Regions from separate parts of the Rhodopseudomonas sp. BR0G17 genome, predicted to be linked through region 1. Evidence: riboswitches for the same ligand, from Rfam matches in the RefSeq annotation. Region 1 holds a riboswitch; the other holds the start of a gene.
The links. A riboswitch is a leader RNA that binds a small molecule or an ion and turns the genes downstream of it on or off. The one in region 1 is predicted to bind S-adenosylmethionine.

Region 1 (14,928 bases):
CATCGCCTCGAAGATCGCGGCCCGCACCTCCGGATTGCGCCAGTTGAGATCGGGCTGCTGCTTCAGGAAGGCGTGATAGTAATATTGGCCGGTGGCGTCGTCGTATTCCCAACCGCTGCCGCCGAATTCCGACAGCCAATTGGTCGGCGGCCCGCCATCCGGCGCCGGATCGCGCCAGATGTACCAATCGCGCTTGGGATTGTGGCGAGACGACCGGCTCTCGACAAACCACGGGTGCTGGTCGGACGAATGGTTCGGCACCAGATCGAGAATGACCTTCAGACCGCGGGCATGCGCGGTGAGCACCAGCGCGTCGAAATCGTCCATGGTGCCGAAGATCGGATCGATGCCGACATAGTCGGCGACATCGTAGCCGAAGTCGGCCATCGGTGACGGGAAGATCGGCGACAGCCAGATCGCATCGACGCCTAGGTCGGACAGATAGCCGAGCCGATCGATGATGCCGCGCAGATCGCCGATGCCGTCGCTGTTGCTGTCCTGAAACGAGCGCGGATAGATCTGATACAGCACACCCGCCGTCCACCACGACGCGCTCGCAACCGTTTCCATTCAACTCTCTCCCCTGTCGGTCTCAGACGCGACAGGGCGCGGCTTTGTTCCGAGCGCGGCCGAATCCGGATCGCTGTGGTTGCACAGTCGTGCGTCAGGGCCGTGAACGGATGTCTTGCGTCTGACGTCCCAGGACGGGGCCGCGGCGCCGGGCGACGCCAGAGTCATCCGTATGTCGGAGATGAGCGGCAGGATCAGCCCGGCAAGAATCGGAGGCACGGTGACTCGACGGCCGGGCCGTCGATGCCGGGGGAAGACTATACCGGGCTACCGGTCCACGCATTCGTGAACTGACGATCCGGCTGGAGTTGATCGAACCGTCTTGATCGCAAGTGATTATTTACTGCAAGCAAGCAGGTTCTGCTGCGGCGCGATGCCGCCGGTAACCTGGTGCTTGCAGGGCTTGCCGCGCCGCGAAACTATGCCAAGTTGGGAACTGGGTGGGTTGCCAACGAATTGTCGGTCAAAGACTGAAATTCCAACCAACGCATCACTCTAGAGGAAGGTAGTAATGACGCAGATCTTCAAGGTGTATCAGGACGCAGCCAAGGCGCAGGCCGCTGTTGCGGAGCTCAAGGCCGCTTCGTTCAGCAACGCCGCGATCGTCTCCAGCGACAAGGACGGTACCGTGGTCACGGTCGACCCGCCGTTCGGCAAGGGTGGCCAGGCCGACGCGATCCTCAACCGCCACGGCGCGATCCGCGACGTCTCCTCCCGCCACGGCAGCAGCGCTTCGCTGGTGGATTCGTCCGCCCGCTTGACAGGCGCGCCGCGGCTGACCGACTCCCGCACCACCCTCGGCGGCATCTTCCCCGAGCTGACCAGCCCGAACTTCTTCCTGTCCTCGATGTTCGGTCCGCTGCTGTCGGCGTCGCAGAAGCCGTGGTCGTCGCTGGCTTCGAGCCAGAAGCCGTGGTCGTCGCTGACCAAGAATCAAGACGCCTGGTCGTCGCTCGCCAGCAATCAGAAAGCCTCGGCTCAGCTGATCAACAACCCGGCGCCGTTCTCGTCGATGCTCGGCCTGCCGGTGCTGGCCGGTCGCTAATCGGCGATCGCCGATCACTTATTGAGTTACTGGAAGCGCCGGCCTTGGCCGGCGCTTCTTTTTTGCCCCGGAACATTTTTGAATTAGATTAAAAATGACTTGCACGGCCAGACGGGTTCCGAAATGAATTGATTAGTTTCGGGAGTACGCATGCGGTCGCCGCGCACGAGATGGAGCATCCAAGTAACAACGTCGGCGATCACGCCTGACGGGATGCATTTTTTCCGCGTGGCGGCATCCACGGAGAGCTCAGCTCGTGTCGCGGCAGCGAGGTGCCGCTGATGCTGGAGCTCAGCCTTCTGGGGATTATAGGGCTAGCAGCGGCATATGGCACCGCGCTGTGGTGGATGGGTCGTCACGACGACGTGCTGTACGGCGATTTCGTCAGCCCGGAAGGTGCTGCGACACTCACGTCAGCAGAACCGACTCCTTTGCGGCAGCAACCGACCTTGCCTGCGACCCATCATTCCCGGGAAGCTACGCCTCATCGGCCAGAGGCGGCGCGTGCCGCAGTCCCACCGGTTCAAACTAGCGTTCGTCCACCGTCTCGGGCATCCGCTGTGCCGCAGCGCCCGGCACCACCGGCCCCAACCATCTCGTCTCAGCCTGCCGGAAATCGGCTTACCACGGCGAAACCGCTATTACCGGCACCACTTCCGCCGGTCACACCTTCTGCTCAGCATCGCTCGCCCAGCAGGCCGATCCCGGCACCTGCGCGCAGCGAAGCGCCTGCGCACAATGATGTGCTGAATTCGCTGCTGGAGACGATCAAGCACGACCTGAACAACGCGGTCGGCAAGTCCTGACGCCGACCGCAAAAGGCCGTCTGACGATCAGTCGTGACGGGACATTACGCGCGCGTTGGCGTGCTGATGCTCGCCTTCATGACCGCTCGCGATTACTACGCCGAACAAAATCAGCACCGTCGACACCGCGGCCGCAGCCAACAGCAAGATGTCGAACGTCATCATGGTGGTCGTCATCGCCGTACCCCCTGCAATGAAGCAGTAACTAAGCTTCCTGCTGATCGGCGACGGCGGCGTTGACGCCGATCAACCGCAGCACACTCCGGATGCAGGCTGCCGTGCGCGCAGCGCAGAGCAAGCGACCACAACGGCTCCAACTCCGGGATCGGCGCGCGATAGCGTACCGAGCAGCGCTGGTTTGACGGAAGCCGCAACCCCTTCGCGGTAACCCGCAACAACAGCCGATCGAGATCAAGGAAAGGGTTTGGGTGGTTGGAGCGGGCGAAGGGAATCGAACCCTCGTATGCAGCTTGGGAAGCTGCCGTTCTACCATTGAACTACGCCCGCGCCGGGCGCCGCGCTGACGCGGCGACGGACTCTGATCTAGCCGAGACCGGGCGCGCCGCCAAGGGGCGATCATTGAGGGGGGCCGGCGCGCGACGCCGCAGCCCCTCCCGCACCGCACTGCCGGCTCGTTAAAGTTGTTAATAATTTGTTCACTTTCTAGATGCGTCCCCGCTTTTCGCTGGTACGGTTCTGACTATGGCGGGGGCTGCCTACACGATCTTCGACACCATGATGGGCCGATGCGCGATCGCATGGGATCGCGGTAGCGTGCTTGCCGTGCAGCTGGCCGAAAACCGCGAGATCGACACCCGCCGCCGGCTGCTGCGGCTCTGCCCGGATGCCCGCGAGAGCCGTGCCGAGGCCTGGATCGAACCGGCGATCGACGGCATTGCGGCGGCGCTGCGCGGTGAGCCGTGGGACTTTTCCGACGTTGGGCTCGATCTCGGCGGGATTCCGGTGTTCGATTGCCGCGTCTATGCGGCGGTCCGCGCAATCCCGCGCGGCGAGACGTTGACCTTTGCGGAGATTGCCAAGCAGCTCCGCGCCTCCGGCGCCGTGCATGCGGTGGGCCAGGCGATCCGGCGCAACCCGTTCGCCCTGATCGTGCCGTGCCACCGCGCGCTCGCAGCCGCGGGCGACACCAGCGGCATCTGCGCCAATGGCGGCGCCATCACCCGGCGACGCCTGCTGTCGCTCGAAGGCGCGCTCGCCACCAGTGGCCCAAGCCTGTTCGACGTGCTGCTGCCGTTTGCCCCGCGGCAGGCCGACCGCTAGCGAACGATCGGCACGGCCGCCGGCTTTGGCCCCCAGCGCGTCACCAGCACGCTCAGCGCCGACGTCAGCCCGAGCAGCACCATCGATCCGGCGGCAAGCAGATAGAAGCTGCCGGTGCTGCCGTGGTGTTTGATTAGCAGCCAGCCGCCGACCACGACGAACAGCAGCCGCCCGGTCTGCGCCAGCACTGGTCCCAGCACCCTGGCGGCGCCCTGCGCGGAAAAATACATCGAGATCGCCAACCCGATGAACGCGTACATCGGCGCGGCCGCGCGCAGATACTGCTCGCCGGCGAGCCGCACCGCTGCGTCGTCGGTGAACAGGTCGATCCAGAGGTGCGGGAAGATCGCGATCCCGGTGCCGACCACGCCGACGAACAGGAACGACACCAGCCCCGCCGTCCAGGCGATCTGCCGCGCCCGTTTCACCCGGCCAGCGCCGATCGCCATGCCGATCATCGGCACCGACGCGATGCCGACCGCGAACGCGATCGAGGTCAGCATGAATTCGAGCCGGCCACCGATGCCGTAGCCTGCCAGCACCGCCGTGCCGAAATGCGCCAGCATGTGGGTGAAGATCGTGATCGTCAGCACCGACTGCAGCGGCGAGAAGCACGACACCGCGCCGACCTTCAGGATGTCGAAGAACATGCCGCGCTCGATCCGGAAACCCGTCAGCCGCGGCTTCACCCCGGCACGGCCGGAGAAGATCACCCAGGCCATCACCGCAGCGCCGATCGAGAACGCGGTCAGCGTGCCGGCAGCGACGCCCGGCATGCCGAACCGCGGGATCGGCCCGAAACCGAGGCCGAGCGCGCCGCCGAGCACGATCTGCAGCATCGCCGAGCTCAGGATCATCAACGACGGCAGCTTCATGTTGCCGGTGCCGCGCAGGATCGCCGCGAACGTGTTCATCAGCCACGGCACCACCGCGCCGGCGAAGAAGATGTGCACGTAGCCGGCCGCCTGGCTCAGCACCGCGCCGCGGCCGCCGAGCAGCGCCAGCGCCCGTTCGCCGAACGTCAGCATCCCAACCGTGAACACCAGGCCGAAGCACAGCCCGATCAGCAGCGCGTGCATCGCCAGCACCGCGGCGCGGTCGTCGTCGCCGGAGCCGAGCGCCCGCGCGATCGCCGACGCGACGCCGCCGCCCATCGCGCCGCCGGACATCGTCATGGTCAGGATCACGAACGGAAACACCAGCGCCATCGCTGCCAGCGCCTCGGTGCCGAGCCGGCCGATATACGACGTCTCGGCGATCGCCACGCAGGTGCCGGCCGTCAGCGCCACGACGTTCGGCCACGACAGCCGCAGCAGCGTGCGCAGGATGCCGTCGTCGAGCAGCGGATTTTTGGGGGGCGGAGGCGACGGCGCAGGCGGAGCCGGCGCGGCTTGCGCAACCGGTGGCAGCTCCGCCACGGCAATATCGGACATGCGTTTCCCCCGAGCCCGATCTTCGGCCGGGCGTCAGCCTTCCTATCACCGTTCCGGGCCAGCGCGATGGTCGCGCCGCGCATGGCCACCCGCAGATAGGTCGGAACGGCTCAGCGCACCGTCCAAACCAGCGAGGCGGTGCGGTGATCGTCGGCCAGGCTGATGGCAATGCGCCGGCCGCACGCCGCGGCCAGCCCCTCGGCCAGACCTTCGAGCACCCGGACGCAGGCCGGATCGGCGTCAGCAACGCCGTCCATCAATTTCCATCCGCCCTGCCGCAATTCGAAGCCACCACCGACCTCGCGCAGCTCGACGTCATCGCCCTGCGCATCGAGCAGCGCGCGCAGCATGGCGGCGAAGCCAGCGGCATCGCGGCCGGTGACGCCGAGCGCCGGCGCCAGCTCGTCGTAACTCTGCATCCCGATCAGCTTGCCGGTCAGATGCAGCAGATAGCCGCCGTCGAGCGGTCCGAACAACTGCACCAGGGTCGGCGCCGCGGTGCGGACATATTCCATCGCGTAGTTGCGATAGGCCTTCTCCAGCCGCGGCTTCGGCCAGCTCTCGACCGGAAGCGCCGGCGCTGCGGCCGGATCGAACAGCGGCGCTTCGAGATGGCGGGCGAATTGCAGCCGCTGATCCGGCTCGAGGGCATGGTCGGCTTCGTAGTAATAGCCTTCCAATCCGTCCTGGCCGTCGACGCTCTGCTTGGTGCAAACGAAGCCGAGCTTCAGATTACCGAGCGCAACGCCATTGTTGGCGTGCCAGCCGCGGAGCATCGCCTTCGACACCTCGGAAGGCACGCCGCAGATCGCGGTGCCGCGCCAGATCCAGCGCGGCGGCGGATAGCGGATCCACGCCTTGCGATCGGTTTCGTACATGTATTCGACATGCACGCCGCCGATCCAGTTCGACAGATAGTGATACTGCGCCGCCGCGACCGCCGGCGGCAGATCGCTGAGCCCGAGCTTGGCGAGGCCGGAGACGAAGCGCTCCTGCTGCTGACGGCGAAACACCCGGAATACGAATTCGGCGGCATCCGCCGTGCCGCGGCGGCTGACGAGGGTCAGGACCAAGCCGGTGAACACCGCATGATACAGATCGGCGACGCCGCGCCATCCGCGCGACCGCGCCGCTTGCGCGGTCTCGGACGTTTCTCCCATCGGCTCTCTTCCCGTTGTCGTTCTTGTTCGTGGTTTCTGCCGCGGCCGCCCTGCGACCAGCCGTCTCACTGATTTTCACGGGTGGGAATTGAACACAACCCCGCTTCCGACATTGCCATTGTTCAGTTCCTCCCGTGGAGATTGTCGATGCGCCGATCGCTTCCGACCAGCCGGCTCGCCCTGTGCCTCGCCCTGGTGCTGCCGCTCGCGGCCTGCGGCGATCAGTCCAATCTGGCACAGGGCGAGGATTTCGGCCCCTCGCCGACGCTGCCGAAGCCGGCGAACACGCTGTTGCCGACGGTCAATATCGCCAAGGCGGTGGGCTGGGCGGAGGGCGCCACGCCGAAACCGGCCGAGGGACTTGCGGTGACGGCGTTCGCGAGGGGGCTCGATCACCCGCGCACGATCCACGTGCTGCCGAACGGCGACGTGCTGGTGGCCGAAACCAACGCACCGGAACGCCCCGAAGAGGGCAAGGGCCTCAAGCGCCGGGTCGCCGAGTACGTCATGGGGCAGGCCGGCGCCCGGACACCGAGCGCCAACCGCATCACCCTGCTGCGCGATGCCGACGGCGACGGCGTCGCCGAGATCCGCGAGACGTTCCTCCAGGGCCTCAATTCGCCGTTCGGCATGGCGCTGGTCGGTAACGACTTCTACGTCGCCAACACCGATGCGATCGTGCGTTTCCCCTACAATCTGGGCGACACCCGGATCACCGCAGCGGGCGAAAAGCTGGCCGATCTGCCGGCCGGCCCGCTCAATCATCACTGGACCAAGGATCTCGTCGCCAGCCCGGACGGCAGCAAGCTGTACGCGACCTCCGGCTCCAACAGCAACGCCGCCGAACACGGCATGGCGGTCGAGGAAAACCGCGCCGCCGTGATCGAGGTCGACCGGGAGAGCGGCGCGACGCGGCTGTTCGCATCCGGCCTGCGCAACCCCAACGGTCCGGCTTTCCATCCCGAGACCGGCGAATTGTGGGTCGTCGTCAACGAGCGCGACGAGATCGGCAGCGACCTCGTGCCCGATTACATGACTTCGGTGAAGGACGGCGGATTCTACGGCTGGCCGTACAGCTACTTCGGCCAGCACGTCGATGACCGCGTCAAGCCGCCGCGGCCGGATCTGGTCGAGAAAGCAATCGTGCCGGACTACGCGCTGGGCAACCACACGGCCTCGCTCGGGCTCGCCTTCATCACCAGCGATCTGTTTCCCGACGCGATGAAGGGCGGTGCCTTCGTCGGCCAGCACGGCTCGTGGAATCGCAAGCCGCACTCCGGCTACAAGGTGATCTTCATCCCGTTCGAAGGCGGCAAACCGTCCGGGCCGCCGCGCGACGTTCTGGCCGGCTTCCTCAACGCCGACGATCAGGCGCAGGGCCGCCCGGTCGGTGTGGCGCTGGACCAGCGCGGCGCGCTGCTGGTCGCCGACGACGTCGGCAACGCAATCTGGCGGGTGACCCCGGCGGGTACTGAGGCAGCGTCCAATTGAACGGCCGCAAATCGACTGGAGCGGGCTCGATCGCGGTCATTCGGAGAAACTGGAGTCCTGCGCGACCAATCGTGGATGCTCCCGAAACTGGTGGCCGTCATACACCTCGGCCAAGGACAACCGCACTTGCAGCTCGGCAATTCACATTCTGCGCCGAGGCCTTTCAAAACCTCGTTGCTCCACTGCTGGTCTTCGCCCCGGATATAAGAGATGCGCACTCGCCATCTCGGTGTCGATCAGCAGAATATACTCGAGGCACGCAAGTGATTGGTACGCCGCAAGCTTGACGGCAACGTCGATAGTCCGCCTCACGCCTTGAAGTGCTTGCTCAGCTTCAGGCCCTGGGCCTGGTAGTTCGAGCCGATGCGCTGGCCGTACATCGCGTCGGGGCGCGACAGCATCTTTTCGTAGATCAGGCGGCCGACGATCTGGCCGTGCTCGAGAATAAACGGCACTTCGCGCGAGCGCACTTCCAGCACCGCGCGGGCACCGGAGCCGCCGGCGCCTTCGTAACCGAAGCCGGGATCGAAGAAGCCCGCATAGTGCACGCGGAATTCGCCGACCAGGGGATCGAACGGCACCATCTCGGCGGCGTAGTCCGGCGGCACCTGCACGGCTTCCTTCGAGGCCAGGATGTAGAATTCGCCGGGATCGAGGATCAGCGTGCCGTCGGGACGGGCCGCGATCGGCTCCCAGAACTCGCCGACCGCATAGCCGCCGCGCCGGTCGATATCGACCACGCCGGTGTGACGCTTGGCGCGATAGCCGACGAAACCGTCGGAATTCTCGCCCGAGAGGTCGACGCTGAGCGCGACGCCGCCGGTAAGGTCCGCATCGTCGGCATCGACCAGCCGCTCGGCATCGTGCAGCGCATCGAGCTCGTCCTGCTCCAGCGTGGCCTGGCCGACGCGGAAGCGGACTTGCGACAGCCGCGAGCCTTCGCGCAGCAGCACCGGGAAGGTCTTCGGACTGATCTCGGCATAGAGCGGACCGTGATAGCCCGCGCCGATCATGTCGAAGCGGCGGGTGCCGTCGGCGATCACGCGGGTGAACACGTCGAGTCGGCCGGTCGAGCTTTTCGGATTGGCGGCCGCCACGATGTGGCGCGGCATCGCCAGGCTTTCGAGCAGCGGCACGATATAGACGCAGTTGGTTTCCAGCACGGCGCCGTCCGACAGGTCGATCTCGTGCAACTTCAGCTCGTCGATCCGCTCCGCCACGGTGCAGTCCGGGCCCGGCAGGAAGCTGGCGCGGACCCGGTAGGCGATCGGCCCGAGCCGCAGGTCGAGGCTGGCCGGCTGGATCTGGCTCTCGACGAACGGATAGTCCGGCAGGATCAGGCCCGACTCCGTCATCGCCGCGATCATGCGGTCGGGCAGAATTCCGTTGGCGTCGGGCGGCAGGGTGAACGGCACGATGTCGGTCCTTCGGAGCGCAAGCCATGCCCTCCGGGAAACTCAGATACGAGCCTCAACCGCTAGCCGAAGCCCGGCTTGACGGGAAGAGTACGGAGGATTAAGAGCCCGACTTATCCCGTGGTGATTTGAGCCGGCCGGCTTGCAGCCACGTTAAACAAGTCGCTAAACAGGCCGGGGACGTTGTGGTCCCGGCCCGAGGGTTGAGCCCCAGGCCGGTTTTTTTGTGCCCGCTTCGTCCGATGTGGGCACGCTGGAGACCACATGTCCGAGTCCAAACCGACCATTCCCGTTCCCGCCACGGCCCATTTCCGCCGCGAGACCCGCCTGGTGCATTCCGGCAGCTTGCGCTCGCAATTCGGTGAGACGTCCGAGGCGTTGTTCCTGACCCAGGGCTTCGTCTACGACAGCGCCGAGCAGTGTGAAGCGCGCTTCACCGGCGACGACGCCGGCTTCCAATATTCGCGGTTCTCGAACCCGACCGTGTTCAGCTTCGAGCAGCGGATGGCGGAGTTCGAAGGCGCCGAAGCGGCGCGCTCGACCGCCACCGGCATGGCTGCGGTGACCGCCGCGATGCTGGCGCCGCTGCGCGCGGGCGATCACGTCGTCGCCTCCAAGGCGATGTTCGGCTCGTGCCGCTACGTCGTCGAAGACCTGCTGCCGCGCTACGGCATCGAGTCGACGTTGGTCGATGGCCTCGATCTCGACCAGTGGCAGCGCGCGGTCCGGCCGAACACCAAGACATTCTTCCTGGAAAGCCCGACCAACCCGACCCTCGACGTGCTCGACATCGGCGCGATCGCCGAGATCGCGCATGCGGCGGGCGCACGGCTCGTGGTCGACAACGTGTTCGCGACGCCGATCTGGCAGAGTCCGCTGCAACTCGGTGCCGACGTCGTGGTTTACTCCGCCACCAAGCACATCGACGGCCAGGGCCGCTGTCTTGGCGGCGTGGTGCTGTCGTCGCAGGCGTTCATCGAAGAACACATCCAGATGTATCTGCGCCAGACCGGCCCGTCGCTGTCGCCGTTCAACGCCTGGGTGCTGCTGAAGGGCCTGGAAACGCTGGCGGTCCGTGTCGAGAAGCAGACCACCAATGCGGCCGCGATTGCCGATGCGCTGGCCGGCCACCCGAAGGTGCCGCGGCTGGTGTATCCGGGCCGCGATGATCACCCGCAGGCCGCCACGGTCAAGAAGCAGATGGGCGCCGGCTCGACCCTGGTCGGCTTCGAAGTGAAGGGCGGCAAGGCCGAGGCGTTTCGCTTCCTCAACGCGCTGAAGCTGGTGAAGATCAGCAACAATCTCGGCGACGCCAAGAGCCTCGTCACCCATCCGGCGACGACGACGCATCAGCGCCTCAAGCCGGAAGCGCGCGCCGAACTCGGCATCAGCGAAGGCTTCATCCGGCTGTCGGCCGGCCTCGAACATAAAGACGATCTGATCGAGGATCTGCTCGCCGCTCTCGACAAGGTGTGAGCGAGCCGCCGTATCGGCAGCGAGCGTAAAGTATCGGGCGACGCACAGCGTCGTCCGGGACTGTTTCGGTAACGTCGTGACCAGCGGTTACGTGAGACCGATCAGGTGATTGCGCGCGCGATGACCGCAGTCATCGCGTCGTTCGTTACATCGGCCGGAATGCCGTGACGTCGCTCGGACCGGCGGTGCCGAGACGGACCTGATCGACCGAGCGGATGATGCCGTCGCCGAGTAGCTGCGCGAAGCAGGCGTAGCCCCAATCGTTCATGTGCAGCCCGTCGGCGATGACGAACTTGTCGAACGGGATGGCCTGCTGCTCGTGCCATTCCTTCATCACTTCGAACCGCGGGAAGATGCCGACGCGGCGCAGCTCGGCGAGCCGACCGAGCGCCTTGATCATCTTGCCGGCGTTCTCGCCGCGCTCGTTGACCCGCGGCACGTATTGCGGATCGACCAGCACGATATCGGCACCGGCGGACTGGATCGCCTTGATGCCGTCGTCGACCAGCTTGCCGGTGTCGGCCGGATCGAGATTGCGCAGGATCGCATTGGTACCGACCTGCCAGATCACCAGATCGGGCTTGGCATCCAGCACCGTCGACTTCAGCCGCCGCATCATTTCGGGCGCGTCTTCGCCGCCCTTGCCGCTGTTCACCACGGTGATGTCGGAGGCCGGGTAGTGGCGGCGGAGCTGCGCCGCCAGCCGGTTCGGATAATTGAAGGCCGGCGACGTCGAACCGTAGCCCTGGGTGGAGGACGAGCCGAATGCCACGATCACCACCGGGCGGTGATCGGCCAGCTTGCGCGCCACCCGCGGCAAGGCCCCGATCGACTTGGCGCCGCCTTTCGGCGGCAGGCAGGGCACCCGGCCGAGGATGTCACCGGCCTGCTTGGCAACATCTTTGATCTTGTCGAGCGCGGCACCCGCGACGGTTTTCTTGCGCTCGAGCGTAGAAACATCGACCTCGCCCTCGCCGGGCGCCACGACCGGCGCCGCCTCGGCGGCTGGCGGGGCAGGCTCCGATGGGGTCTGCGCGCAGCTTTGCGGAGGAGCGATCAGGAGGGACGCCGTCGCCAAAAACGCCGCGACGGCGGCCGATCTCAAGGGGCCGGAAACTCTCATTAACGCTGGGTCCTTGCCTCCGCCGGATCGGTCTGCGCAGCCTCGATGACGAATGCCATCAGCGCGCGCGCCAGGCAGTTGTGCACGCGCAGCGCCAGATCAATCCCCGGCGCCGGGCTGAACAGATCGAATTCGCCCGTCTCGTTCCAGTGGCGCATCAGAGAGAAGCGGTCGAACAGCGGGACGTCGTGTTCCTGCGCCACCACCCGCATCGCGTCGAGATATGGCGCCGGATTGATCATGGTCTCGGTGCGGGGACTATACTGCAAATTCATCAAGATGATGTCAGAGCCGGCCTGCTTCACCGCATCGATGCCCTGCCCCAACGCGGTGCGGAAATCGTCCGGATCGATCGAGCGGATCGCGTCGAACGTGCCGGTCTGCCAGATCACCAGCACCGGCTTGCGTTCGGCGACCAGCGCCGCCAGCCCGGTGGCGATGTCGGCGGCGGTACGCTTCGGCCGCATCTCGACCATCACGTTGATCGTCACGCCCGGGAAACGGTCGCGCAGCAGGGTCTGCAACCGGCCGGGATAGGAGCTGTTTTCGGCCGACAGGATAGTGGAGGAGCGGCTGCCGACCACCAGGATGTCGAGCTTGTGGGTGGTCTTCAGCGCAGCGGCAACGCCCTTCAGCTTGGCTTCGCTGGCCAGCAGATAGGCTGGCGGAACACAGGTCGGAGCATCCTCGGCGACGGCTGCGCGGGGCGACAAGCCGACCGCCGTGAGCAGCGCCACGGCCACCATCCACTTCAAGCCGGCCATCGCCACGGCCTTCATGCTGCATCGCCTCCCGCGAGGTCGGCGTCCGGTGGGGTCCGCGACCCGGCCTTGCTCGCCACATTCTTGTACCACGAGAACAGCCACGCAGCGGCAGACATGATGCAAATCCCTGTCACACTGACGAAGAAATGCAGCACCGCGCCGCCGGACACTTCCGCCAGGATGAAATAGCCGGCGAAAGCGAGAAAGATGCCAATGCAGAAGATCTCGAGCGAGTGCTGGCCGCACAGGATCAAGGGCCGCAACCAGGGCGAGTTCAAGGCCGGCCAGTCGCGCGGAATGAACCGCACCGTCAGAGCCGCCAGCGCCAGGAAGTGCGCGAACCGCAGCACATCGAGGTTCGGCTTGTCGATCGGGTACATCCACTGCTCGAGCCATTTCGGCAGGGTGTGGAACAATTGCGGCGTGTACCAGGTCAGCGTGACGTAGAACGCCGCCACCAGATAGGCGGCCGCCAGCCACAGCGTGACTTTCGACGCCAATACCCGCGATAGCCGCTTGGCGCCGCCCATCGCGCACCAGGCGCCGAACACGAACAGCAGCTGCCAGGCGTACGGATTGAACACCCAGGCACCGCTCGGATATGCGGTCAAATGCAGGTCGAACTGCCAGGTCGCGGCGTACAGCAGGGTCGCCAGCCCCAGCGTGACGTCGGGCCATCGCCGCATCAGCCACAGGATCGGCGGCAGGAAGAACATCAGCACGATGTACAGCGGCAGCACGTCCATATTGACCGGGCGAAACCGCAACAGCAGCGCCTGCACGATGGTGACATCGGGCTGCTTGAGGAAGTCGAGGATGCCCATTTCCTCGGAATACAGCGGGTTCTGGAAGCTGGTGGCGACGTAGGAGGTCTCGGCCAGGAAGATCGTGAACAGGAACACGTGCGCGACGTAGATCTGCCAGACCCGCTTCAGAATGCGCGCCGCCGCGACCACGAAGCCGAGTTCGGTCATCGCCTTGCCGTACACGAAGGCCGCGGTGTAGCCGGAGATGAAGATGAAGATCTCGGTGGCGTCGGAAAAACCGTAATTCCGCAGCGTGAACCAGGTCAGCACGTTGGCCGGCAGGTGATCGATGAAGATCAGCCACAGCGCCAGGCCACGAAACAGATCGAGCCGCAATTCCCGTTTCGGCGCCGGCTTGCGCGGCGGCGGGGTCGCCGGCCGCGATGGCGGCGCAGCCGGCTCGGCCGGCGGACCGCCTGCGGGCGGCGCGCCGGTGATCGGCTCGGCAACGGTGGTGACGGGAGGAGTCATGCGGCTCCATTGCGGCGCGCGATGCGCCTGTCGTTGCTATAGCAGCCGAGCTGCCGGCGGCGAAGGTCTGACGGCATTCAGCGGACACCCTGACGCAGCCATAAAGGGCGCTGCTCCGGCGCGGCCGCTGGCTAGCGCGGAACTATGTTGAAACCGCGGAGGCGGGCGACCACAACCTGAAAGTCGTTCCGAACGACTGGTTTCAACGCTGATTTTCGCTATATTTGGGCCAAGAGCTGGAAATCGAGCCATGTACCGCGCCGTCACCCGCCGGATCGAAGTGACCGTTGAACCCAATTATCTGCCGGAGCGTTCCTCGGCGGAGAACCGGCAATATTTTTGGTCCTACACCGTGGTGATCACCAATTCGGGCGAGGAAACCGTCAAGCTGCGCACCCGGCACTGGGTGATCACCGACGCCTCCGGCCGAACCCAGGAAGTGCGCGGCGAAGGCGTGGTCGGCGAACAGCCGGTGCTCGCGCCGGGCGAGAGGTTCGAATATACCAGCGGCGTCCCCCTCCCAACCGCCTCCGGCTTCATGGCCGGCCGCTATCAGATGGAAACCGAGGCGGGCGAAAAGTTCGAGATCGACGTCCCGCCGTTTTCGCTGGACAGCCCGGAAGGGAAGCGGACGTTGAACTGACCGTGCGCTCGTAGCCTGGGTTGAGCGGAGCGAAACCCAGGAGAGACTCCGCACGCCGTGATGATGCGTTTCGCCTTCGGCTCAACGCATCCTACGACCTACTCACTACTTGTTCGTCGCCTCTGTGTCCGTCGTACCCGCGTCCGACTCCACCCCCGCCTCTTGCGGCGTGAACTCGTACACCGATGAGCAGAACTCACAGGTCACCACGACCTTGCCGTCCTTGACCATGTCGGCGCGGTCCTGCGGGGCGAAGCGGGCGAGCATGCGGGAGACGGCGTCGCGCGAGCACGAGCATTCCGCCTTGATCGGCAGCGACGAGAACACGCGCACGCCGCGCTCGTGAAACAGCCGATACAGCAGCCGCTCGCCGGACAGATCCGGATCGATCAGTTCGACGTCCTCGACGGTCGCGATCAGCGACTGGCCTTCGACCCAGGCATC
Region 2 (14,928 bases), on a different contig from region 1:
CCAGCCGAAGCGCCGCCGCGCGAAGTCGCCGCTGACGAGGAGCGCGCGCCACAGCAAACTGCTCCGTCACAGCCCGAGGCCGCCGAGCAGGTCCCGGCTGAGGAGGCCGAACGCGAACAGGCCGAAACTCCGCCGCCTCCGCCGCCGAAGCCGGCCAAGCGCGCCAAGGCCAAAGCTGCTGCCGCGAAGCCGGCCGCGAGCAAGCCGATCGACCTCAAGCCGCAATCTGCGCCGGCCACCAAGCCGGCGGCTCGCAGCAAGCCGGTGCCGACACGCCCACCGGCCTGATCTTTCCCCGCGGCGAGGCTCGCCTCTCCCCGCGAAGAGCGGGGCGAGGGAGCCTCAACGACTGTAGGGCCACCGCGGATCACATGCGGCGCACCGTGGGGCCGAGTGCCCCCTCACCGCACGACCAATAAAAAAGCGCCGGTAAACCGGCGCTTTTTCAAACTCTGGCGGGGTGAGCCGCGGCGCGATTACTGGGTCGCGGTGCCGCTGCCGCCCTGCAGGGCCATCTTCGAGTTCATCGGCGAGTCGCCCTGCTTCGGGTCGAGCACAACGACGATGGTGCCCATCTTCACCCGGTTGTACAGGTCGATGACGTCCTCGTTGGTCATGCGGATGCAGCCCGAGGAGATCGAGGCGCCGATGTATTCCGGCTGGTTGGTGCCGTGGATCCGGAACAGGGTGTCCTTGTTGCCCTGGTAGAGATACAGTGCGCGGGCGCCGAGCGGGTTGTCGATGCCACCGGGCACCGACGCCGGCAGGCCTTCGATCCGCTTGTGGATGTCGGCGGTCGGGGTCCACTTCGGCCATTCGGCCATGTTGCCGACCCGGGCGATGCCGGAGAACGCCAGCGCCTCTTCGCCCACGGTCACGCCGTAGCGGAGCGCCTTGCCGTTATCGAGCACGTAATACAGAAAGTGGTTGTCCGAATCGACAACGATGGTGCCGGGGGCTTCCTTGCGATGATAATCGACGATCGCGCGGCGGAACGGTTCCGGCACCGACACCTTGGCGTAGCGCGCCTTGGCGAGCTGGGCCTTGTCATTGGGTTTCAGGTTGGCTTCCGGGGCGGCCTGATAGGTCGTCTGCATGCAACCCGACAGCAGCAAGCCGGCAAGCGCCAGCAGTCCCAGCTTCGTTCCGTTCAAGGCCATTATCAATTCCAATCACGATCAGGCGCGCCACCGCACGCCGGGAGACACCGCGAAACTCCACGATTCTTCTTGTTAGTATCTCGCAAACCCGCTGGTTTGCCAGCATTTCGGCGAGCCGTTCGTAACGTGGCCGCAGCGTTGTTGCATTTCTGCCGCATAGAATCCGGCCGCCGATTAATTTTCGAGCAACTGGTGCGGTGTTCGGCGGTGCATTGTCATGGCGCTGCCACGCCCTGGCCACAAAATGCGTCGGCTGTCCCGCCGCGCTGTGTCACACTTGCCGCCGGCGGCCGCGGTCCCCGGCCGCGCCCCCTCTGACCAATCCTGTCCCAGCCTGGAGTTGCCATGCTTGCTTTCTTCGCCCCCGCCGAAGCCACCCTGAAGCGCGCCACTGCGGAGGATCTCGCGGCGCTGCCTGAGGACACGGTGTGGGTGGACCTCGATCGGCCTACGGCCGACGAGGACAAGGCGGTGGAGCGGCTGGCACGGATCGAGGTTCCGACTCGGGAAGACATGCAGGAGATCGAGATCTCCAGCCGTCTCTATATCGAGAACGGCGCCCGCTACATGACGGCCAGTTTGATGTGCGGGGCCGACACCACCTCGCCGCGGCTGTCGCCGGTGACTTTCATTCTGGCCGGCCGCCGGCTGGTGACGGTGCGCTATGACGAGCCGCGCCCGTTCGCGGTGGTCGAAAGCCGGCTGGCGCGGGCGCCCGGCTCGGGCAGCAGCGGCGAAAGCGTGCTGTTCGAACTGCTCGACGCGGTGATCGACCGCTGCGCCGACATCCTGGAGCGCGCCGGCGCCGACGTCGATGACGTCAGCCGCCAGATTTTCGAGCCGGAGGGGGCCGCCCGCACCGGCCACCCCAAGCGCTATTCCGACATCCTGATCGCGATCGGCCGCAAGGGCGACTTGGTTTCCAAGGTTCGCGAAAGCCTGGTCTCGATCGGCCGGGTGGTGGCGTTCCTCTCGGTCGAGGGCGACGGCGTCAAGCGCACCAAGGAACTGCGCACCCAGCTCAAGACCATGCAGCGCGACGTGCTGTCGCTGACCGACCACGCCAGCTACCTGTCGAACAAGATCACCTTCACGCTCGATGCGATGCTCGGCGTCGTCAATCTCGAGCAGAACAACATCATCAAGCTTTTCTCGGTGATGGCCGTCGTGCTGATGCCGCCGACCCTGATCGCCTCGATCTACGGCATGAACTTCAAGATCATGCCCGAGCTCGAATGGCAGCACGGGTACACCATGGCACTCGGCATGATGCTGCTGGCCGCGGTGCTGCCGTACATGTTCTTCAAGTGGAAGAAGTGGTTGTGAGGTGTCGCGGCCGGTAGCCCGGATGAAGCGAAGCGTAATCCGGGATCGCGAGCTAAACGACGGTTCTTGCCCCTGATCGGCCTGGACTATACCTCGCTCGATCCAGGCTACGAAGCTCAGTGACGCGATCAGGGACTGCAATCACTCGCGCGGCTCACCAAAACCAATGCAGTCACGACCTCCATCGCCGCCCCAGTCCGTCGGCAAAATGCCCTCGCGCATGTAACGGTGTATAGAAGAATATGGCCACGCCCTGGGCACGGAGACGAGCCCGTGCTTGACGGGATTGAAGTGGATATAATTGGCGCAGCGCTCGAAATCTGCGTCGTCCTGGACAGTGTGCTCCCAATAACGGCTCTGCCAGATCCGATAACCGCCACGCCGGTTAGGACGAAGCGTCGGTAATGCAGCAGCAACCGAACGCGAGAATGCAGCCTTGATGGCTTTCCAGCGTCCGGGAAAATCAGCGTCAGCTTCGGGTAATGTCATGATGATGTGGAGATGGTCCGGGAGAACGACCATCGCATCCACTCGAAACGGCTTGTCGCGGCGGGCTCTTTGGAAGGCGCTACGCAGTTCTGCAATGTGGTCGATCAGCAAAGTGCTGCGGCGGTCGGCCAATGTGACCGTGAAGAAGAAAGTGCCGCCCGGGATGAGGTTACGTCGATACTGCACCATGGTGGCGGTCCGTCCCGGATTTCGCTGCGCTCCATCCGGGCTACAGCGCTGCTTTGTTAGTTAGCGATGCACCGCACGTGCAGCGCGCTGAGTGAGCACGGAATCCGGGTTCGCGTTCCGCGCGCCCTGGATGACGAGAAGAGCATTACCCATACTGCGTCATGCGCGGGCCCGACCCGCGCATCCATCCATTGATAACCCGCTGCGCAATTGCGCCATCGTCAGAGCGATGGGTCGCCGGGTCAAGCCGGGCGACGACGCGAGGCGCGAAAAGGTGGTGTTGACATTCCTGCAAGGAGTATAGTCCGCGCGCGCCTGCGCGATGGTTCGCAAGCCATCGCGATCCAGCCACCAATTTGCGCCAAGCGGCGCGCCCCGCCCCTCGTCGTGATGACGACGGGCGCAAAACTCGGGCTCAGCGGAGCCGCGAGAACGGATGGGTGTGGCTGTTTGATATTTGAATAGAGAGACGATACGGCGCAGAGCGCGTGCTCCACTTTCCACCGTCCTCGCCCGGCTTGTCCGGGCGACCCAGTATCCCAGAGGCGCTCGTTGATCCGTCGTGCGGTCGCTACCAACTCTCTGCAAGACTGGGTCCCCCGCCTGCGCGGGGGACGACGTGAGAGGTGGAGGGACGACTTGAGACGGGCGGGGACGACGTCAGAGAGAGACGGTGAGGTCGCCCGCTTACTCCGCTCCCTGGCCGAGCTGCTTGTGCCGTCGCCCGAAGTCCGGGGCGGCTTCGTCCTGGCCGATCTCGACGATGCCGCGGCGGATGGCTCGGGTGCGAGTGAAGTGTTCGAACAGCGCGTCGCCGTCGCCGCGGCGGATGGCGCGGGTCAGCTTCGACAGGTCTTCCTGGAATTCGCCGAGCATCTCCAGCACCGCGTCCTTGTTGGTCAGGAACACGTCGCGCCACATCGTCGGGTCGGACGCGGCGATGCGTGTGAAGTCGCGGAAACCGCCGGCGGAGAACTTCAGCACTTCCGACTGCGTCACGCCTTCGAGTTCTTCGGCGGTCGACACGATCGTATAGGCGATCAGATGCGGCAGATGGCTGGTCACCGCGAGCACCAGGTCGTGGTGGTCGGGCGTCATGATCTCGACATTGGCTCCGAGCGCGCGCCAGAACGCGGCGAGCTTTTCTGTCGCTTCGGCGTTGGTGCCTTCGGGCGGCGTCAGAATGCACCAGCGATTGATGAACAGCTCGGCGAAGCCGGAATCCGGGCCGGAGTTCTCGGTGCCGGCGACCGGATGCGCCGGCACGAAGTGAATGTCCTCCGGCAAATACGGCGCCATCGCCTTCACGACCGCGCCCTTGACCGAGCCGACGTCGGAGACGATCGCGCCGTGCTTCAGATGCGGCGCGATCTCCTGGGCGACATCGCCGCAGGCGCCGACCGGGATGCACAGGATGACGAGATCGGCACCGTCGGCGGCTTCGGCGTTGGTCTCGACCACACGGTCGACGATGCCGAGTTCGCGCACCCGCGCCCGGGTCGATTCCGAACGCGCGGTGGTGACGATCTCGCCGGCAAGACCCAGCGACTTCGCTCCACGCGCGATCGATCCACCAATCAGGCCGAAGCCGATCAGCGCGACTTTGCGAAACATCGGCGCAGAGTTCATGGCTGGCCCATGAACTCGCGTAAGCTTTCCAGCACCAGCGCGTTGGCTTCGTCGGTGCCGATGGTCATGCGCAGCGCATGCGGCAGGCCGTAATTGTTGAGCGCGCGCAGCACCAGGCCACGCTTGGTCAGGAACGCGTCGGCTTCCGCCGCGGTCTTGCCCTTGGTGGTCGGGAAGTGGATCAGCACGAAGTTGCACACGCTCGGCGTCACGGTCAGCCCGAGCTTCGGCAGCTCTTCGGCGAGGGTGTTGCGCCACTTGTCGGTGTGGGCGCGCGAGCGCTCGACATGGCCGGTGTCCTGGATCGCTGCGACCGCGGCCAGCTGCGCCGGCACCGAAACGTTGAACGGCCCGCGGATGCGGTTGACCGCATCGACGATGTTGGCCGGACCGAACATCCAGCCGACGCGCAGCGCAGCGAGGCCGTGCACCTTGGAGAAGGTGTGGGTCAGCACGGTGTTCTCGGTGGTCGAGACCAGCTCGATGCCGAGCTCGTAGTCGTTCTTCATCACGTAGTCGGCATAGGCGGCGTCGAGCACCAGCACGACGTGGCTGGGCAGGCCGGCGCGCAGCCGCTTGACCTCGTCGAACGGGATGTAGGTGCCGGTCGGATTGTTCGGGTTGGCCAGCCACACCAGCTTGGTGTTCGGCGTCACCGCCGCCAGAATCGCATCGACGTCGGTGGTCAGGTTCTTCTCGGGCGCGACCACGTTCTTGGCGCCGTTCGCCAGCGTGGCGATCGGATACACCAGGAAGCCGTGCTGGCTCGAGATCGCCTCGTCACCGGGCGCCAGATAAGTGTGCGCCAGCAAATTGAGGATTTCGTCCGAGCCGGCGCCGCAGATGATGCGGTCGGGATCGAGGCCGTAGGCCTTGCCGATCGCATCGCGCAGAATTCGCGAGGTGCCTTCCGGATAGTCCTCGAGATGATCCGCCGCGCTCTTATAGGCCGCGATCGCGTGCGGCGACGGGCCGAACGGGGTCTCGTTGGCCGAGAGCTTGAACACCTTGCGGCCGGGTTCGGCCACCGGGCTTTTGCCAGGGGTGTAGGGCGCAATATCGAGGATGCCGGGATTCGGCACGGGACGTGACATCGTCAACTCCGGAAAAATCGTCGGGCGGCTGAGAGCCGGTAATTACGCGGACTTGCCGCTCGGGGGCACCGTATAGCGCCTTGCGTGCCTGCCGACGAGGGCCGACGAACGGAGGGAGGCCCCCGCTGCGATCAGGGCAGCCTTGATCTGATCGAGGCCGCCGGGCGCCGGGATCGACACCAGCAGGGCAGCGCCGTCAAAAGCGGTATCCGGCACCGCCACGACGTCGGCCAGCGGCGACAGCGCCCGGGCGGTATCGGCGCTCCAGCCTGACACCCGGATGCTCCAGGTCTCGACCTCGGTGACCATGGCGCTGTCGGCGACCCGGGACACCACGAAGACCGGCAGTGCGGCGGGGTGGTCGGCGCGCTCGATGAACGGCAGCCGGGCGATGATCTTCGGCGCGCCGTCGGCTTCCAGCGCCAGCCACCACGGATTGTTGCCCGAGGTCGCCGACACCAGCGCCAGATCGCCCTTGGACTTCGCTACCGCCTCGACCGCCGCGGAAGCGGAGAAGTGCGCCACGTACGGCACCGTGAAACCGAAATGGAAGCGGGCGGAGTCCCGCATCGCCGACTCGCCGAGCGACTGGTCGGCGTGCACCGAGAACGGCGCCTGCACGTAGGTAAAAGTCGCGATGATGACCCGCCAGATGCTCTCGACGGTGTCGAGCGGCAGGATGCCGTGGTGCCGCTGCACCAGGCGCCGCATCATGTCGGCCTCGCGGGCCGGGCGGAACGCCGAGCCGACCTCCTGGGTCTGCTTCACCGCGATCAGCCGGTCGATGATCTCGCCGCGCTGCATCAGCAGCTGGTGCACCTGCTCGTCGATGCTGTCGATCTCCTGGCGCAGGTCGGCGAGCGACGGCGGCGAGGGCGGCTTGGTCATTGCTTCAGAACCTCGGACAGAAACGGGGATCGGCAGTCGCGGCGGTGCCGCGGTGCGTCCTTCTGCTTAAGAAACGGGGGCAGCGAAGGCAAAGGAAACATTGACCCTTTCCGGGCCAGGCTGCGCGGCCGTCGTGTTGACGGCTTTCGGCTTTGCAATTATCGTCCGGACCAGAACTCGTGGTCATTTGAGCCGGCCGGCTTGCAGCCACGTTAAACAACTCGCTAAACAGGCCGGGGACAGTTCCGATCCCGGCCGAACCAATGTTCAGGCCGGGTTTTTTATTCGCCCTGCCGTTCTTATCTGAGGTCGAACCGGGGCGTCCCCGGGATGTCGAGGCCGTTGGCAGGCGTATGATGAATATCCATTCGGTGAAGGGGCAGAAGATCGCCGCCGGCGAGCGGACCCAGGAGGTCGATCACCCGCATTCGCTCATCGCGCAGTTCGGGGCCGACCAGCCGCTGCCGCTGGATTGCGGCATCGAGCTCAGCCCGTTCCAGATCGCCTACCAGACCTACGGCACGCTGAACGCCGACAAGAGCAACGCCATCCTGGTCTGCCACGCGCTGACGATGGACCAGCACATCGCCAACGTGCATCCGATTACCGGCAAGCCCGGCGGCTGGCTGACCCTGGTCGGCCCCGGCAAGCCGATCGATACCGACCGCTATTTCGTGATCTGCTCGAATGTGATCGGCGGCTGCATGGGCTCGACCGGCCCCGCCTCCACCAACCCCGCCACCGGCAAGGCCTGGGGCCTCGATTTCCCGGTCATCACCATTCCCGACATGGTGCGCGCCCAGGCGATGCTGATCGACCGGCTCGGCATCGACAAACTGTTCTGCGTCGTCGGCGGCTCGATGGGCGGCATGCAGGTGCTGCAATGGTCGGTGGCGTTCCCCGAGCGGGTGTTCTCGGCGCTGGCGATCGCTTGCGCGACCCGGCACTCGGCACAGAACATCGCCTTCCACGAGCTAGGCCGCCAGGCGGTGATGGCCGATCCGGATTGGCAGCACGGCCGCTACTTCGAGCACGGATGCTTCCCGCATCGCGGACTCGCGGTGGCGCGGATGGCCGCGCACATCACCTACCTGTCGGACGCGGCGCTGCATCGCAAGTTCGGCCGCAAGATGCAGGATCGCGATCTGCCGACGTTTTCGTTCGATGCCGATTTCCAGGTCGAGAGCTACTTGCGCTATCAAGGCTCGTCGTTCGTCGAGCGGTTCGACGCCAACTCGTATCTGTATCTGACCCGTGCGATGGATTACTTCGATATCGCGGCCGACCATGACGGCGTGCTGGCTGCCGCGTTCCGCGGTACGCAGACGCGGTTCTGCGTCGTGTCGTTCACGTCGGACTGGCTGTTTCCGACCTCGGAATCGCGCGCCATCGTGCATGCCCTGAACGCCGGCGGCGCACGGGTTTCGTTCGCCGAGATCGTCACCGACAAGGGGCACGACGCATTCCTGCTCGACGAGCCGGAGTTCATCGATATCGCGCGCGCTTTCCTGCAATCGGCCGGCACTGCGCGCGGCCTCGGCAAGGCGGAGCACTGATCATGTCGGTGCAGGAAGGTTTGCCGCTGGAAGATCACGCGCGTCCGCAACTACGCGTGCATCGCGCCGACCATCTGCTGGTCGCCGATATGGTCGAGACCGGCTCGAAGGTGCTCGACGTCGGCTGCGGCGAAGGCGATCTGATGCAGCTACTCGAATCTCGCGGCGTCGATTGCCGCGGCATCGAGCTGTCGCGCGAGGGTGTCAATCGCTGCGTCGCGCGCGGTCTTGCGGTGGTGCAGGGCGACGCCGATACCGACCTCGATCACTACGTCGACGATGCGTTCGACTACGTGATCCTATCGCAGACGCTGCAGGCGACGCGGCAGCCGAAAGAGGTGCTGGAGAATCTGTTGCGGATCGGCCGCCGCGCGATCGTGTCGTTTCCGAACTTCGGCTACATCAACATGCGGCTGCAGCTGCTGATCCACGGTCAGATGCCGCGCACCGAGAACCTGCCGGCGACCTGGTACGACACGCCGAACATTCACTTCTGTACGATCAAAGACTTCATCGGGCTGTGCGATGAGATCGGCGTCAAGATGGAGCGCGCGGTGGCGCTCGACCGCTACGGTCGGCCGCTGCGGCTGAACGCGCCATGGTGGTTCTGGAATATGTTCGGTGAGCAGGGGGTGTTTTTGCTCAGCCGCGCGCAGAAAAAACCGCCGCTGCAGGCCGCCGACTACGTGGCACCTTAGTCGTACTTAATAAGTCGTTAATACGTGCGGTGATCAGCTCGCCGCACGCGATACGTGTAAAAATGTTGCGTATCATGAAATTTCCTCGAAATTTCCCCTAAAATCTGACTCTCGCTTTCTCAAAGCCATCCTCTCGCCATCCCTAATCGATTAACGCGTCGACCCCGATGTCGGCCCGTGCGGGTCGGCGCGTCTCGAGGAGTTCCGGGAGAGAGAGTCTGTATGGTTGTGTTTTCTGCGTTTGGATTGTTCCGCTTCGTCGCTGCCGCCCTGTCGTTCGTGGCGCTCGCGGCGATCGCTGCTCCCGCATCGGCCAAGCCGCTGCATCGTCACCACGCTCACGCGTCCAGCTATTCGCATCACTCCGCGTCTCGTCACGCGCACCATCATCGTCGCTCGCACGCGTGGCGCCGTCACGGCCGCATCGCGCAGCAGCAGGCGGAGGTCGCGCCGTCGGCTTTCGGTTTCCCCGCTAACGATCCGGCCATGGATGTCTCGGCCGCGATGGCGCAGCCGCAGCTGCAGCCCGCGACGCAGAAGCGCACCAGTCGTCGTCAGCGCCTCGCCGCCCAGCAGCAGGACTTCCAAACGCAGTCGTGGAATGGCGGCGGTACGGGCTCGAGCCTGGTGGAAGCTGCGCGCAGCTACATCGGCAGCGGCAATCCGACCGGGCGTCGTGCGCTGTGGTGTGCGCGGTTCATGAACATGGTGTTGGAGCGCACCGGCCATCAGGGCACCGGTTCGGACATGGCGAGCTCGTTCGCGCGTTACGGCCAGCGCATCTCCGGTCCGCAGGTCGGTGCGATCGCGGTGATGTCGCGCGGCAAACGCGGCGGCCACGTCGGCGTCGTCAGCGGCATCGATGCGAACGGCAACCCGATCGTGGTGTCCGGCAATCACAGCCGCCGTGTCGCCGAGTCGGTGTATTCGAAGAGCCGCATCTACGCCTACGTGATGCCGTCGAGCTGATACGAGGCGCTTTCCCGCACGCGATCGTCATGCGCGGGCTCGACCCGCCTGCGCGGCCGAAGCCGCTTCGGCGCGGCGAAGGCCCGCGCATCCATCGCGCGCGGAGCGCGCCTCTTCGGAGAAGATGGATCGCCGGGTCGAGCCCGGCGATGACGGCAGGGGTGTTGAGTATGATCTTGCAAGCAAGCTACGCGAACAACGTCGCCTGCTCGATCTGCACCGCATCGCCCTGCGCGAGGTCGCCGGCTTCGATCACTTCGGCATAGACCCCGCAATCGGCGTGGCCGAGGTTCTGCTGCAGGGTCTCCGGGATCGCCATGTCGCGGGCGGCGGTCTGCGGATCGACATTGGTGGCGGCGCAGCGGACGATGCGTTTGACGACCTTGAGCTTGGCGTTGCCGATCAGCAGCGTCTGGTCCATCAGGTCGAATTCGTGCCAAGCCGGCCAGCCCTGGACATAGAGGTTGCCGCGGAATCGCAGCGGATCGACCGGGCGGCCGATCATGGCTTCCAGTGCCGCGACGCTGGCCAGGTTGATGATCGACACCACCTTGCGGGCGACGTCCGAGAAGCTGTGGCCTTGGCCGGCCAGCAGCTTGGGCGGTCCGCGCAGCTCGTCGGCGCAATAGCCGGCGAAGAACCCTTCGATCGCGGCCCGGCCGGGTTCGGTCCGAAGATCGCCGCGGGCCACTTCGGCGCCGTCGCGGGACAGGCTGAGCTCGCCGGTCGCGGCATCGTAGCGGCTGCGCAGGGCGGCGAGCCGCTCGTTGCGCATCAGCATCAGAAACCTGATCTTGGGGAAGTAGCGAGGATTGGCCGGGTCGAACCCGATCGGCCCGTTTTCGATCGCGAACGCCCGGTCGCCGGGTAAGGTCTGGCCGACATCCAGGGCGACGGTGGGTAACGGCTCGGGCGACAAGCCCTTGACCGGATAGCGGTAGATCGAGGCGACGGAGGCGAGCGCAAGGTCTGTCATGGCGGGTCTTTAAGGGATCGCGCCGGCTTCGGCAGCCCACGAAAATGTGAGCCGAGGCCTTCCGTTTGCCGGAACAGATGCCCACATTTGCGTCAAGCCGATGCGGTCCGCACGGTGACGACCGCCCCCGGCTGAGGAATGTCAGCGCGGCCGGCGGAACCCCAATGAAGATGCCGTCGGGCGTGCTTTTCGAAGGCGCCGAGGGCAGGCTGAGGGACCGAACCAATGAACGTAGAAAAATATACCGAACGTGTGCGCGGCTTCATCCAGTCGGCGCAATCGCTGGCGATGCGAGAGGGCCATCAGCAGTTCTCGCCGCTGCACATTCTGAAAGTGCTGCTCGACGATTCCGAAGGGCTGGCGGGCGGTCTGATCGACCGTGCCGGCGGCAATTCGCGTGCGATCCTGAAGGCGACCGAAGAGGCGCTTGGCAAGATGCCGAAGGTGTCCGGCTCGGGCGCCGGCCAGGTCTATCTGGCCCCGGCGACCGCCCGGGCGTTCGACGCTGCCGAGAAGGCCGCCGAGAAGGCGGGCGACAGCTTCGTCACCGTCGAGCGGCTGCTGCTTGCGCTGTCGCTGGATAAAGATAGCGAGGCCGGCCAGCTGCTCACCAAGGGCGGTGTCACCCCGCAGAACCTCAACGCAGCCATCAACGCCCTGCGCAAGGGCCGTACCGCGGATTCGGCGACGGCCGAAAACGCCTATGACGCGCTGAAGAAATACGCCCGCGACCTGACCCAGGCGGCGCGCGACGGCAAGCTCGACCCGGTAATCGGCCGCGACGAGGAAATCCGCCGCACCATTCAGGTTCTGTCCCGGCGTACCAAGAACAACCCCGTGCTGATCGGCGAACCCGGCGTTGGTAAGACCGCCATCGTCGAGGGTTTGGCGCTGCGCATCCTCAATGGCGACGTGCCCGAGAGCCTGAAGGACAAGAAGCTGCTCGCGCTCGACATGGGCGCGCTGATCGCCGGTGCGAAATATCGCGGCGAGTTCGAGGAGCGGCTGAAGGCCGTGCTCACCGAGGTCACCGCGGCCGAGGGCGGCATCATCCTGTTCATCGACGAGATGCACACCCTGGTCGGCGCCGGCAAGGCGGACGGCGCGATGGACGCGTCGAACCTGCTCAAGCCCGCGCTTGCCCGCGGCGAGCTGCACTGCATCGGCGCCACCACGCTCGACGAGTATCGCAAGCACGTCGAGAAGGACGCCGCTTTGGCGCGGCGCTTCCAGCCGGTGTTCGTCACCGAGCCGACGGTCGAGGACACCATCTCGATCCTGCGCGGCCTGAAGGACAAGTACGAGCAGCACCACGGCGTGCGTATCGCCGACTCGGCGATCGTGGCGTCGGCCACGCTGTCGAACCGCTACATCACCGACCGCTTCCTGCCCGACAAGGCGATCGACCTGATGGACGAGGCCGCGGCGCGGCTGAAGATGCAGGTCGACTCCAAGCCCGAAGAGCTCGACTCGATGGACCGCGAAATCGTGCGGCTCAAGATCGAGCAGGAGGCGCTGAAGAAGGAAAGCGATCCGGGCTCGAAGGCGCGCCTGGTGACGCTGGAGAAGGAGCTTGCCGATCTCGAAGAGAAGTCGGCGGCGCTGACCCAGCGCTGGAGCGCCGAGAAGAACAAGCTGTCGGACGCCCAGAAGCTGAAGAGCGAACTCGACGCTCTGCGGATCGAACTCGCCAACGCGCAGCGCCGCGGCGAGTATCAGCGTGCAGGCGAGCTCGCCTATGGCCGGATTCCGGAGCTCGAGAAGAAGATCGCCGAGATCGAAGCCAACGAGAACGCCGGCGCGATGGTGGAGGAGGCGGTCACCGCCAACCACATCGCCCAGGTGGTGTCGCGTTGGACCGGCGTGCCGGTCGACAAGATGCTCGAAGGCGAGAAGGAAAAGCTGCTGCGGATGGAAGAGCAGCTCGGCCAGCGCGTGGTCGGGCAGTTCGAAGCCGTGCATGCGGTCTCGACCGCGGTCCGCCGCGCGCGCGCCGGCCTGCAGGACCCGAACCGGCCGATGGGCTCGTTCATGTTCTTGGGCCCCACCGGCGTCGGCAAGACCGAGCTGACCAAAGCGCTCGCCGAGTATCTGTTCGACGATGAGACCGCGATGGTCCGCATCGACATGTCGGAATTCATGGAGAAGCACTCCGTGGCCCGGCTGATCGGCGCACCTCCCGGCTATGTCGGCTATGACGAAGGCGGTGTGCTGACCGAAGCGGTGCGGCGCCGGCCGTATCAGGTGATCCTGTTCGACGAGATCGAAAAGGCGCATCCGGACGTGTTCAACGTGCTGCTGCAGGTGCTCGATGACGGCCGCCTGACCGATGGTCAGGGCCGCACCGTGGACTTCCGCAACACGCTGATCGTGATGACCTCGAACCTCGGCTCGGAGTATCTGGTCGCTCAGGCGGAGGGCGAGGACACCGGCGCGGTGCGCGAACAGGTGATGGGAATGGTGCGGGCGCACTTCCGCCCCGAATTCCTCAACCGCGTCGACGAGATCATCCTGTTCCACCGCTTGCAGAAGAGCGAGATGGGCCGGATCGTCGACATCCAGTTCGCGCGGCTCACCAAGCTGCTCGAGGACCGCAAGATCGTGCTCGATCTCGATGCTGCGGCCCGCGACTGGCTCGCCGAGAAGGGCTGGGATCCGGCTTACGGCGCCCGTCCGCTGAAGCGGGTGATCCAGCGCAGCGTCCAGGACCCGCTCGCAGAGATGATCCTGGAAGGCACCGTCAAGGACGGCGACCACGTCGCGATCTCGGCCGAAGGCGGCGTGCTGACCTTCAACGGCAAGCCGCCGCACAGCGCGGACATCGAGCCGTTCACGGGAAGGCCGCCGAAGCGGATGTTGAACTGACGCGATGTGAAGGTGATGCCCCTCCTCATTGCGAGGAGCGAAGCGACGAAGCAATCCAGCACCGTGCACGGAGCTTCTGGATTGCTTCGCTTCGCTCGCAATGACGGAGTGAGCGTTGCCGGGGCTGGTGCGACTTTCTTACACCTCCGACGTGCTTCGCAGTGATCGCTGCGGAGCACGTTGCGTTTCGGCCTACTTCTTCTCGATTTTGTAGATCGCATTCTCGATGTCGGACGACACGTAGATCGTGCCGCCGGCGCCGACACCGATGCCGGTCGGCATGTTGGTCGGCGGCAGGCCGGGGGCGCCGACGAGACCGATCGGCAGATTGCCGGCGATTTCGGTGACGCTGCCGCTGGCCGGATCGACTTCGACGATACGCTTGGCGCCGACTTCGGCGACGATCAGTTTGCCGGATGGCGCCAGCGCGATGCCTTCCGGCATCTTCAAGTCCTTGGCGACGACGGTCTTGGCGCCGGTCGCCGGATCGATCTTGCTGATCTGGCCGGCGAACGCTTCGCTGACATACACCGCGTTGTCCTTGCCGAGCACCAGGCCGACAGGACCTGCCAGATCGGTGGCGATCGCCTTGCGGTCCTTGCCGTGCTCGCCGGAGACTTCGACCAGCGACTTGGTGCCGAGCTCGGCGACCAGCAGCTTGCCGTCGCCGAGCCGGATCGCATCGTACGGCGCCTTGAAGCCGTGCAGCATGTCGCGGCTCTGACCGGTCTTGCGGTCGATCGTCTGCACCGTGCCGGTGAACCAGCTCGACAGGATCACCTCGTCGCCCTTGGCGGTGGCGCTCATCGGATATTCGAGCGTGGTGCCGTCGGCGTGCATCCGCGCCACTTCGCGCACGTCGCCGCTGGCGCCGTCGACGGTGCGATAGGCGAAGACGTCGGCGACATAGATGGTGTCCTTGCCGCCGTCGGACACGACGCCGATGCCGCCCGGAAATGCCAGCTTGCCGATGATCACCTGCTTGGCCGCGCCGGTTGCCGGATCGACTTCCTGGATGCCGTTGTCGGCCATGTTGGAGACGTAGATGCGGTCATTGGCATCGATCGCGAGATTGTCGAGCGACGGCTT

Region 2: another riboswitch for S-adenosylmethionine. It lies ahead of metX (homoserine O-acetyltransferase MetX); the one in region 1 lies ahead of DY467_RS21185 (O-succinylhomoserine sulfhydrylase).

What each region holds. Positions count from the first base shown of each region.
Region 1 covers NZ_QUML01000035.1:908-15,835, reverse strand. Annotated here, with positions in the region: gene DY467_RS21230 (alpha-amylase family glycosyl hydrolase) at 1-570, opposite strand, end outside; gene DY467_RS21225 (hypothetical protein) at 1,082-1,615, shown strand; gene DY467_RS21220 (hypothetical protein) at 2,449-2,598, opposite strand; tRNA gene DY467_RS21215 (tRNA-Gly) at 2,855-2,928, opposite strand; gene DY467_RS21210 (methylated-DNA--[protein]-cysteine S-methyltransferase) at 3,124-3,702, shown strand; gene DY467_RS21205 (MATE family efflux transporter) at 3,699-5,135, opposite strand; gene DY467_RS21200 (hypothetical protein) at 5,246-6,295, opposite strand; gene DY467_RS21195 (PQQ-dependent sugar dehydrogenase) at 6,443-7,786, shown strand; gene DY467_RS21190 (2'-deoxycytidine 5'-triphosphate deaminase) at 8,095-9,201, opposite strand; SAM riboswitch at 9,312-9,391, shown strand; gene DY467_RS21185 (O-succinylhomoserine sulfhydrylase) at 9,466-10,677, shown strand; gene DY467_RS21180 (SGNH/GDSL hydrolase family protein) at 10,823-11,800, opposite strand; gene DY467_RS21175 (SGNH/GDSL hydrolase family protein) at 11,800-12,579, opposite strand; gene DY467_RS21170 (OpgC domain-containing protein) at 12,576-13,841, opposite strand; gene apaG (Co2+/Mg2+ efflux facilitator ApaG/CorD) at 14,092-14,484, shown strand; gene DY467_RS21160 (Hsp33 family molecular chaperone) at 14,590-14,928, opposite strand, start outside.
Region 2 covers NZ_QUML01000051.1:3,849-18,776, reverse strand. Annotated here, with positions in the region: gene DY467_RS24045 (extensin family protein) at 1-288, shown strand, start outside; gene DY467_RS24040 (L,D-transpeptidase) at 477-1,160, opposite strand; gene DY467_RS24035 (magnesium transporter CorA family protein) at 1,506-2,486, shown strand; gene DY467_RS24030 (REP-associated tyrosine transposase) at 2,628-3,164, opposite strand; gene DY467_RS24025 (prephenate/arogenate dehydrogenase family protein) at 3,852-4,793, opposite strand; gene hisC (histidinol-phosphate transaminase) at 4,790-5,887, opposite strand; gene DY467_RS24015 (chorismate mutase) at 5,930-6,775, opposite strand; SAM riboswitch at 6,945-7,024, shown strand; gene metX (homoserine O-acetyltransferase MetX) at 7,129-8,331, shown strand; gene metW (methionine biosynthesis protein MetW) at 8,334-9,029, shown strand; gene DY467_RS24000 (NlpC/P60 family protein) at 9,252-9,998, shown strand; gene DY467_RS23995 (MOSC domain-containing protein) at 10,186-10,974, opposite strand; gene clpB (ATP-dependent chaperone ClpB) at 11,200-13,839, shown strand; gene DY467_RS23985 (Vgb family protein) at 14,032-14,928, opposite strand, start outside.